Regions from separate parts of the Actinomadura sp. NPDC049382 genome, predicted to be linked through region 2. Evidence: predicted binding sites of a transcription regulator. Region 2 holds the regulator's gene; each other region holds the start of a gene.

Region 1 (3,274 bases), on a different contig from region 2:
GAACCGGCAGACGTGTGCCAAGATGCGCGCATGGAATTGCGTCCCGAGTTGCTGCCTCCGACCATCGCCGCCGAACGGCTGGCGGAGTTGGCCGGCGAGATCGAACGCATCGGAGACCTGCTGTCCCGCGGTGAACCCGCCGCAGGGGCGATCGAGGATTTCAACCGGGCCACCGGGCACAACTACGCCGCCCACGACTTCACGGATTACCTCGACTGGCGCACCCTCGACGAGTTCGCCCTCGAAGCGGCGCGCCCGGCATATCCGCGCGTCGCCGACATCACCCGCGCCGAACTCGCCGAGATCGTCCGCAGGATCCAGTCCGCCGACCCGGAGACCGACTACTACTCACGCGTCCTGGACGCCAGCGTCACCCACCCCAACTGGGGCGACCTGGTCCTCCACACACCGGACCTCGACGACCCCGAACAGATCGCCGACGAGATCCTCGCCTACCGTCCCATCGCCCTCTAATCCGGATCACGGCTCGCTCTGAAGCGCCGCCAGAAACCCATCTACTGGCCCTTCTCAATGCGACCAGATTGACCGGGCAGGCGTCGCCGCAGGCGCGTTCTCTCGGCCCACGAGGCTGTCCGTTCCGTGACTGTTCCGTGCCACCCGGGTCACGGCCAGAGGGGACGGGCTAGGCTTACCCCTCGGAAGGGGAGTATCCCCATAGTGGCGAGCCCGTCATCACGTCCGTCCATGGCGGACCGGGCCGTTCGGCCGTGGCGTTCGCACGGCGGGAGAGACCTTCGGAGCTGCTTTTCTGCTGCCCGGAGGTCTTCATGGGCGAGGCCCAGAATAATTTCGGAAACATCGCGCTTCTCCCCGGGTTCGGGGCGTGTCTTGTCGCTCTGATCCTCTTCACTCTCATCGCCGTCGTCATCGTCCCGGCGGTGTGGTCGAGGACGCCTGAGCGACGCGAAGCGGCGTTGGTGGTGCTTCGCCTGCTCCTCCGCCACCTGTCCGAGCGGCGGGCCGCTCGCATCAAGCGAGGGTCGAGTTCCTCGCGGCGCCGCTCCTGACCGTCGCGGCGCGGCCGCCGGCGCGTCCGGTAGCGGCCTGGACCCCTCCCACCTCCGCTGCCGAACACGCGGAACAGGACGTCGTTGCCGCTGGACGAGCACGTTCAGAGGAGCGCGGCGACACACCCGCGAGACTCCCGGAAGGGATTCCGTCGCAGGTGAGAACGGGTCTGGACGGGTAGGTGAACCTTCCCCCGGCGAGGATGTGTGGCGCTTGCACTCGGCAGGGTAGAGTGCTAAACAAACGGTTGGCACTCTGCTGTGGAGAGTGACAGCTTCACAGTCTGGGTCGGGGCGATGAGGCCTCAGTCCGGCGGCGGAATGGAAGTCGTCGGCGGGGGCCGTCCGTCGCGGGCGTCGGCTCGATCCGTCTAAGCCACCTTGTTCCGGGAGGACTGGAGCCTATGGCTGCAAAGATGATCGCGTTCGACGAGGAGGCCCGTCGCGGTCTCGAGCGCGGCATGAACCAGCTGGCCGATGCCGTAAAGGTGACCCTTGGTCCGAAGGGTCGCAACGTCGTGCTGGAGAAGAAGTGGGGCGCCCCCACGATCACCAACGACGGTGTGTCGATCGCCAAGGAGATCGAGCTCGAGGACGCGTGGGAGAAGATCGGCGCGGAGCTCGTCAAGGAGGTCGCCAAGAAGACCGACGACGTCGCGGGTGACGGCACCACCACCGCGACCGTGCTGGCCCAGGCGCTGGTGCGCGAGGGTCTGCGGAACGTGGCGGCGGGCGCGAACCCGATGTCGCTGAAGCGGGGCATCGAGGCCGCGGTCGAGCGGGTCAGCGAGGAGCTGTCCAAGCTGGCCAAGGATGTGGAGACCAAGGAGCAGATCGCCTCCACGGCGTCCATCTCCGCGGGCGACCCGCAGATCGGCGAGATGATCGCCGAGGCGATGGACAAGGTCGGCAAGGAAGGCGTCATCACGGTCGAGGAGAGCCAGACCTTCGGTCTGGAGCTCGAGCTCACCGAGGGGATGCGCTTCGACAAGGGCTACATCTCGCACTACTTCGTGACCGACCCCGAGCGGATGGAGGCGGTCCTCGAGGACCCGTACATCCTGATCGTTCAGGGCAAGGCGTCGGCCAACAAGGACCTGCTGCCCGTCCTCGAGGGCGTCATGCAGTCCGGCAAGCCGCTGCTGATCATCGCGGAGGACGTCGAGGGCGAGGCCCTGGCCACCCTGGTCGTCAACAAGATCCGCGGGATCTTCAAGTCCGTGGCCGTGAAGGCCCCGGGCTTCGGCGACCGCCGCAAGGCCATGCTGGGCGACATCGCCACGCTGACCGGCGGCCAGGTCATCAGCGAGGACGTGGGTCTCAAGCTCGAGAACACCACGACCGACATGCTGGGCCGCGCCCGCAAGGTCGTCATCACCAAGGACGAGACCACCATCGTGGACGGCGCCGGTGACGCCAACGAGATCGCGGGCCGGGTCAACCAGATCCGCACCGAGATCGACAACACCGACTCCGACTACGACCGCGAGAAGCTCCAGGAGCGCCTGGCCAAGCTCGCGGGCGGTGTCGCGGTCATCAAGGCCGGCGCCGCGACGGAGGTCGAGCTCAAGGAGCGCAAGCACCGCATCGAGGACGCCGTCCGCAACGCCAAGGCCGCGGTCGAGGAGGGCATCGTCCCCGGCGGTGGCGTCGCGCTGCTGCAGGCCGGCACCAAGGCGTTCGACAAGCTGGAGCTCGCGGGCGACGAGGCCACCGGTGCCAACATCGTCAAGCGCGCTCTGGAGGAGCCGCTGAAGCAGATCGCCGTGAACGCCGGCCTCGAGGGCGGCGTCGTGGTGGAGCGGGTCCGCAACCTCACCCCGGGTGAGGGCCTGAACGCCGCCACCGGCGAGTACGTCAACATGTTCGAGTCGGGCATCCTCGACCCGGCCAAGGTGACCCGGTCCGCGCTGCAGAACGCCTCGTCGATCGCCGCGCTGTTCCTGACCACCGAGGCCGTCATCGCCGAGAAGCCCGAGAAGAACCCGGCCCCGGCGGGCGGCATGCCCGACGCCGGCGGCATGGACTTCTGATCGGCGACGCGTAACCGACGCGACATGAGAGGGGCGGCCCCGCGGGCCGCCCCTTTTGTGCGCCCGCCGTCCGGCGGACCATCACGCCGGACGAGGGCGGGAGGCGGTGCGTCACCGGTTCCGCGAGCCGCGGTGGTGCTGCCATCATTCGGGCGCATGACCGACCTGTTCAACTCCCCGGTGCTGCGCATCGACCAGCCGCGCGGCGCGCCG
Region 2 (3,274 bases):
TCGTCGAGCCGGCCCGGCGTCTCCACGTTCACGTGGATCATCAGGTCGCCGCGGCCGCTCTCGTTGAGGTGCCGGACGCCCCGGTTGTAGAGCGTGATCACCTGCCCCGACTGCGTGCCGGGCTTGATGTCGACGCTCTCGGCGTCGTCCAGCGTCTCGATCGTGACGCTGGTGCCGAGCGCCGCCGCCGTCATCGGGATCTCGACCGTGCAGTGCAGGTCGTCGCCCTCCCGCTCGAAGATCGGGTGCGGCTTCTCCACGATCTCCAGGAACAGGTCGCCGGGCGGGCCGCCGCCCGGGCCGACCTCGCCCTCGCCGGCGAGCTGGATGTGGATGCCGTTCTCCACCCCGGCCGGGATCTTCACCTTGACGGTGCGCCGGGTGCGGACCCGGCCGTCCCCCGAGCACTCGGTGCACGGGTTGCGGATCACCGACCCGAACCCGCCGCACGCCGGGCACGGCCGCGCCGTCATGACCTGGCCGAGGAACGAGCGCTGGACCTGCTGCACCTCGCCGCGGCCATGGCAGGTCTCGCACGTCTCCGGGTGGGTGCCCGGCGCGCAGCCGGACCCGTCGCAGGTGGCGCAGGCCACCGCGGTGTCGATGGACAGCTCGCGGGTCGTGCCGAACGCGGTCTCGGCGAGGTCGAGCTCGACCCGCAGCGTCGCGTTGCGGCCGCGCCGCGCCCGCGACCGCGGGCCGCGCTGGGTGGCCGTCCCGAAGAAGGCGTCCATGATGTCGCTGAACGGGAACCCGGCCCCGCCGAACCCGCCGGCCCCCGCGCCCGCCCCGGACGCGAACGGGTCCGCGCCGAGGTCGTACATCTCCCGCTTCTTGGGGTCGGAGAGCACCTCGTACGCCTGGGTGATCTCCTTGAACTTCTCCTGGGTCTCCGGATCCGGGTTGACGTCCGGGTGAAGCTCCCGCGCCAGCCGGCGGTAGGCCTTCTTCACCTCGTCGGCGCTGGCGTCGCGCCGGACCCCCAGGGTCGCGTAGTAGTCGTTCGCCACCTTACGACCCCGCCAGGATCTGTCCCACGTAGCGTGCCACTGCCCGTACCGCTCCCATCGTGCTGGGGTAATCCATGCGTGTAGGCCCGAGTACTCCGAGCCTGGCCAAGGTGAGGTCGCCGACCCCGTAGTCCGCGGCGACCACCGAGGTCGATCGGAGCCCCAGGTCGGGGTTCTCGGTGCCGATCCGCACCGTAACTGTAGAGGAGTCGCCGGTCTCGCCGAGCAGCCTCATCAGCACCACCTGCTCCTCCAGCGCCACCAGGACCTCCCGCAGGCTCTGCGAGAAGTCGACGGCGGCGAGGTTGGCCGCCCCGGCGAAAACGATCTTCTCCTCGTGCTTCTCGACGAGCGTCTCCAGCAGCACCGACAGCACCGCCGCCGCGACCGGCCGCTCGTCCGGCCCCACCTTCTCCGGAAGGTCGGCGACGGCCGTCGGCACGTCGCCGAGGCCGAGCCCGTCCAGGCACGTGTTGAGCAACGCCCGCAGGTGCCCGATCGATTCCTCGGAGATCGCGCCCGGCGTCTCGATGACCCGCTGCTCCACCCGCCCGGTGTTGGTGATCAGGACGAGCAGCAGCCGCCCCTCGGCGACCGGGACCAGCTCGACGTGCCGCACCGACGAGCGGGTCAGCGACGGGTACTGCACGACGGCGACCTGCCGGGTGAGCTGCGCGAGCAGCCGCACCGTGCGGCTGACCACGTCGTCCAGGTCGTAGGCGCCGGACAGGAACGTCTCGATCGCGCGCCGCTCGGCGACCGACAGCGGCTTGATCGTCGACAGCCGGTCGACGAACAGCCGGTAGCCCTTGTCGGTCGGGACGCGCCCGGCGCTCGTGTGCGGCTGGGTGATGTAGCCCTGCTCCTCCAGCACCGCCATGTCGTTGCGGATGGTCGCGGGCGACACACCGAGGTTGTGCCGGTCCGCCAGGGCCTTCGACCCCACCGGCTCGTTGGTGGAGACGAAGTCCTCGACGATGGCGCGCAGGACGGCGAGCTTGCGGTCGTCCAGCACGGCGTCACCTCCCTCGTCCGGTCGGCCGTTCCGCTGGCACTCCATACTCTAGAGTGCCAATTGTACGGCCCCGCACCCCCGATCGGAGTGCCCGCGCACTCCCCGCACGGCGGCGCGATCCTATCCGTATCGGACGCGGGCGCCACGCCGAGGGACGAGGGGCGACGCCGCCCGGCCCTCCCGCCGGGTTAATGTGCGGACCCGTGCGCAGTAAGGACTACGGAAACGACGTGCTCGCCGGCGACTGGCGCAGGCCGCGCAAGGGACAGATCCCGGAGGTCCCGGCCGAGCCGGGGCTCGTCGCCGAGGACCCCGGCAGCGGCTTCTGCGGCGCGGTCGTCGGCTGCGACAAGTTCGGCGTCACGCTGGAGGACCGGTTCGGCAAGCGGCGCGTGTTCCCGCTGGCGAAGGCGGGCTTCCTGATCGACGGCAAGCCGGTCACCCTGGTCAGGCCCGCCGCGGCGCCCAAGGGGCCGGCGCGGTCGGCGTCCGGCTCGATCGCCGTCCAGGGGCTGCGCGCCCAGGTCGCCAAGGAGAGCCGCATCTACGTGGAGGGCGTCCACGACGCCGAGCTGGTCGAGAAGATCTGGGGCCACGACCTGCGCGTCGAAGGCGTCGTCGTGGAGTACCTCGAAGGCGTCGACGACCTGCCCGCGATCGTCGAGGAGTTCGGCCCGGACGCCGACCGCCGCCTCGGCGTCCTGGTCGACCACCTGGTGGAGGGCTCCAAGGAGTCCCGGATCGCCGCGCGGGTGTCGTCCCCGCACGTCCTGATCACCGGCCACCCGTTCATCGACATCTGGGAGGCGGTGAAGCCCGCCGCCGTCGGCATCCGCGCCTGGCCCCGCATCCCCCGCGGCATCCCGTGGAAGGAGGGCGTCATCGCCGAACTCGGCTGGGGCGACGACACCGGCGCCGCCTGGAAGCGGATCCTGAACTCGGTCAACAGCTACACCGACCTGGAACCCGCCCTTCTGGGCCGGGTGGAGGAACTGATCGACTTCGTGACTGTGTGACCCAGGGGGGCGACCCCCTGGAACCCCCGTTGCGAGCCGGTCGATCCTCACGCCACGGTTCTGGTTCTTGTGACCGTGCGGGGTCTCCTCGTGGCGCTGCGGTCGACCGGCTCGGCGGGCAGGCCCGCTGCGCTCGCCGGCGCTCGCTCCGCGTGCCTGCCCGTGGTCGGTGGCCGGGGTTCGCTGCTAGGTGAGGTCGCGGACTACGGCGTCGGCCAGGAGGCGGCCCTTGA
Region 3 (3,274 bases), on a different contig from region 2:
CGTCGAGGCTGTTGAAGACCTTGAACATGTCGGCGCCGCTGCCGGCGGGGCCGGTGACGTGGGCGGTCAGCCCGGGAGGCCCGCGCTTGGCGATGTCGCGCGCCTCGTCGACGGCGGCGGTGATGTCCACGTCCGTGAGGGGCACGAGAGTCTGCAGCGCTTTGCCGTCCTGGGACGGGAACGGCCCCGCCACCTTCTGGGCGCCCGGGAGCTTCTGCAGCGCGCCCACGTCCGCGGCGGCTTTGGCGCGGTCGGCCGCGGTGATCCCGCCGGACCGCTCGTAGACGATGACGGCGGGCATCGTCTCGTCCTTGCGGAACTGCTCCTCCAGCTCGACGACCTGGGTCGACTCGGCGCCCGCGGGGAGCCAGGCGGCCGCGTCGTTCTCCTCGACGTCGCCGAGCTTGCCGGCGAGCGGGCCGAGGGCCATCAGCAGGACGATCCACAGGGCCAGGACGGCCCATTTGGTGCGCCGTCCGGCGATCAGTCCGGCGAGCCGGTGGGACGGGGGTCTGGGGGGAGCCGGGCTCGGTGCGCTCATGTTCCTCTCCTGGGGCACTGAAAGACGAGATATGTCGCGATGACTCAGAATGTCTCGCTCCCCGAGAGATGTCAAGTACTATCTCGAAATCCCCGAGGACGGTGCGGCGGGAACGGAGACCAGAGCGGACCGAAGCGGGCCGGAGTCGGCCGGAGCGCCGGGGCGGGCCGTTCCCTACTCCTCATCGTCGCGAGGAGGCGTGCCGTGCGCGTCCGGCGCGAGAAGGGAACTCCGCTACCCCGCGCGGGGCATGAGAAGGGCGCCGGCTACCTCTTGAGATGTAGCCGGCGCCCGGGAACGCCGAAGGCCCGGCGGATCCGCAGGGGTTCCGCCGGGTCGGGCGTAAAGGAGTCCTAGGAGGTCAGGCGACCTTTTCGGACGACGAGGACTTGCTGGACGACGAGGAGTCGCCGCCGGACGACGCCGACGCGCCGGAGGACGACGAGGACGAGCCCGCCGAGCCGGAGTCGCCCGAGGAGCCGTTGGCGGAGCCGCCCGACGAGCCGTTGGACGAGGCGCTCGACGACGAGCCCGCGGTCGAGGACGACTTGCCGGAGCCGCGGCTGTCGGTGCGGTAGAAGCCCGACCCCTTGAAGATGATTCCCGCCGCGGAGAAGACCTTGCGGAGCTTGCCGGTGCACGCCGGGCATTCGGTCAGCGCGTCGTCGCTGAACTTCTGCACGACCTCCAGAGGCTCGCCGCACTCGGTGCAAACGTACTGATACGTCGGCACGGTTCCTCCTAGCTGACTCAGCCCGGCGGAGTCCGGACTGGCACTCACTCTGAACGACTGCTAATGGTACCCATGCGTGGAACAGGATTCGCCCCCGGCCTGTTCCCAGGCCGGTCACGAATCCGTCCCTCGAAGCCCCGTACCTCAGACCTGCGGGTTCGTCCCAAGGCGGGCCGCGGGCGGGCCGTGGGCGGGCGCATCAGGTGCCGGTCTCGCCGAACCAGCCCGCCAGCTTGCCCTTGCGGCTGACCGCGCGCAGCCGCCGCTCCGCCGCTTCGCGCACGGAGTCGGTGGTCACGACCAGGAGGGTGTCACCGGACTGCAAGGGCGTGGTGGGTTCGGGGACGAAGCTCGACCCTTCCCGCACGATGAGGGTGACGGACGCGCCCGGCGGCAGCCGCAGCTCGAAGATCTCCACGCCGCTCAGCATCGAGTCGGCGGGGATCCGGACCTCCAGCAGGTCGGCGTGCAGCTCCTCCAGCGGCGCGGCCTCCACGTCCAGCTCGCGGGTCTGCTCGTCGCCGGACAGCCGGCACCAGCGCGCGACGAGCGGCAGCGTCGGCCCCTGGAGCAGGGTGAACAGGACGACGATGTTGAAGACGATCGCGAACAGCCGGTCGGCGTTCGGGATGTCGGCGACCATCGGGATGGTGGCGAGGACGATCGGCACGGCGCCGCGCAGCCCGGCCCAGGAGGTGAAGATCTTCTCGCCCCAGGTCAGCTTGAACCCGACCGTGGACAGCACGACCGATACCGGACGGGCGATCAGCAGCAGCACGAACCCGATGATCAGCGCGGGCAGGATCTGGCCGGGGAGGTCGCCGGGGTCGGCCAGCAGCCCGAGCATCACGAACAGCCCGATCTGGGCGAGCCATCCGACGCCCTCGGCGAAGCCGCGGGTGGCGGGACGGTGCGGAAGCCGCGAGTTCCCGAGCACCAGCGCGCTCACGTAGACGGCGAGGAACCCGCTCGCGTGCAGCAGCGACGCCATGCCGTAGGAGCCGACGGCCAGCGACATCACCGCGATGGGGTAGAGGCCGGACGCGGGCAGCGCGATGCGGCGCAGCCCCTGCGCGCCGAGCCAGCCGATCGCGATGCCGATGACGGCGCCCGCGACCAGTTCGTACACCATCACGCCGAACAGTTCGGCCAGGTTGGGGGCGGCGCTGTGGGCGCTGAGGGTGACCACGATGATGACGACGGGGGCGTCGTTGAAGCCGGACTCGCCCTCCAGCAGGCCCATCAGCCGCGAGGGCAGGGGCAATCGGCGCAGCACGGAGAACACGGCCGCGGCGTCGGTCGGCGCGAGCACGGCGCCGAGCAGGAACGCGGGGCGCCAGTCCATTCCGATCAGCCAGATGGCGGCGGCCGCCACGATGCCGATGCTGATCAGGGTGCCGATGATGGACACGCTGACCGCGGCGGGCACCGACGGCCGCATGCGCCGCCAGTCGGTGGTGATGCCGCCTTCCGCGAGGATCAGGACGAGGGCGGCGAGCCCGAGCGTCTCGGCGAGTTCGGCGTCGTCGAAGCGGATGTGGAGGGGACCGGACTCGCCGATGAAGAGGCCGAGGGCCATGTACGCCAGCAGGGTCGGGAGTCCCGCCTTGTGGGACAGCCTGACCGCGATGATGGCGCAGAGTACGAGCGCGGCCCCGAGGAGTAGCCAGATGTCGAGATGCACATCCCGCCCTTCGGGGTCGTCAAAGTTGAACGTTTAGCAATCCTACAGATTCAACGGTCGATCGCGCATTTCCGGTTGAGCATCGGCATGTCGGAAACGCCGCCGAACGCCGTATGGCCTGCGGTTTTACCCTGAACGCGATGTTTCGCACGTCCCGCTCCGCACGTCCCCGTACCGGCTCCGACAGCGCGTCCCCGCTCCAGATGTCGCGTTCCCCGGCCGGCGCGCGGGTCAGCTCAGCCGGACGAACCCGCCGGACGGCGTGGCGACGGCGCGGACGCGCTGGTCGTGCGGCTCGACCGGCAGCGCCTCCACC

What was found. The regulator HrcA, encoded in region 2, represses chaperone genes, less so after heat shock. The targets are predictions, from matches to a motif close to TTGGCACTCTCNNNNNGAGAGTGCCAA.
Region 1: a site for HrcA is predicted at 1,277-1,303, ahead of groL (chaperonin GroEL). Genes of this name have one in related genera too.
Region 3: a site for HrcA is predicted at 1,312-1,338, ahead of AB0K34_RS20285 (FmdB family zinc ribbon protein). Genes of this name have one in related genera too.

The regions. Positions count from the first base shown of each region.
Region 1 covers NZ_JBFARO010000012.1:128,306-131,579, forward strand. The annotation lists gene AB0K34_RS11275 (hypothetical protein) at 31-474, shown strand; gene AB0K34_RS11280 (hypothetical protein) at 789-1,028, shown strand; gene groL (chaperonin GroEL) at 1,433-3,061, shown strand; gene AB0K34_RS11290 (phospholipid scramblase-related protein) at 3,218-3,274, shown strand, end outside.
Region 2 covers NZ_JBFARO010000013.1:89,137-92,410, reverse strand. The annotation lists gene dnaJ (molecular chaperone DnaJ) at 1-1,010, opposite strand, end outside; gene hrcA (heat-inducible transcriptional repressor HrcA) at 1,012-2,025, opposite strand; gene AB0K34_RS11675 (DUF3097 domain-containing protein) at 2,229-3,041, shown strand; gene hemW (radical SAM family heme chaperone HemW) at 3,228-3,274, opposite strand, start outside.
Region 3 covers NZ_JBFARO010000031.1:17,045-20,318, forward strand. The annotation lists gene AB0K34_RS20280 (MMPL family transporter) at 1-541, opposite strand, end outside; gene AB0K34_RS20285 (FmdB family zinc ribbon protein) at 903-1,274, opposite strand; gene AB0K34_RS20290 (potassium/proton antiporter) at 1,474-2,958, opposite strand; gene AB0K34_RS20295 (5-formyltetrahydrofolate cyclo-ligase) at 3,190-3,274, opposite strand, start outside.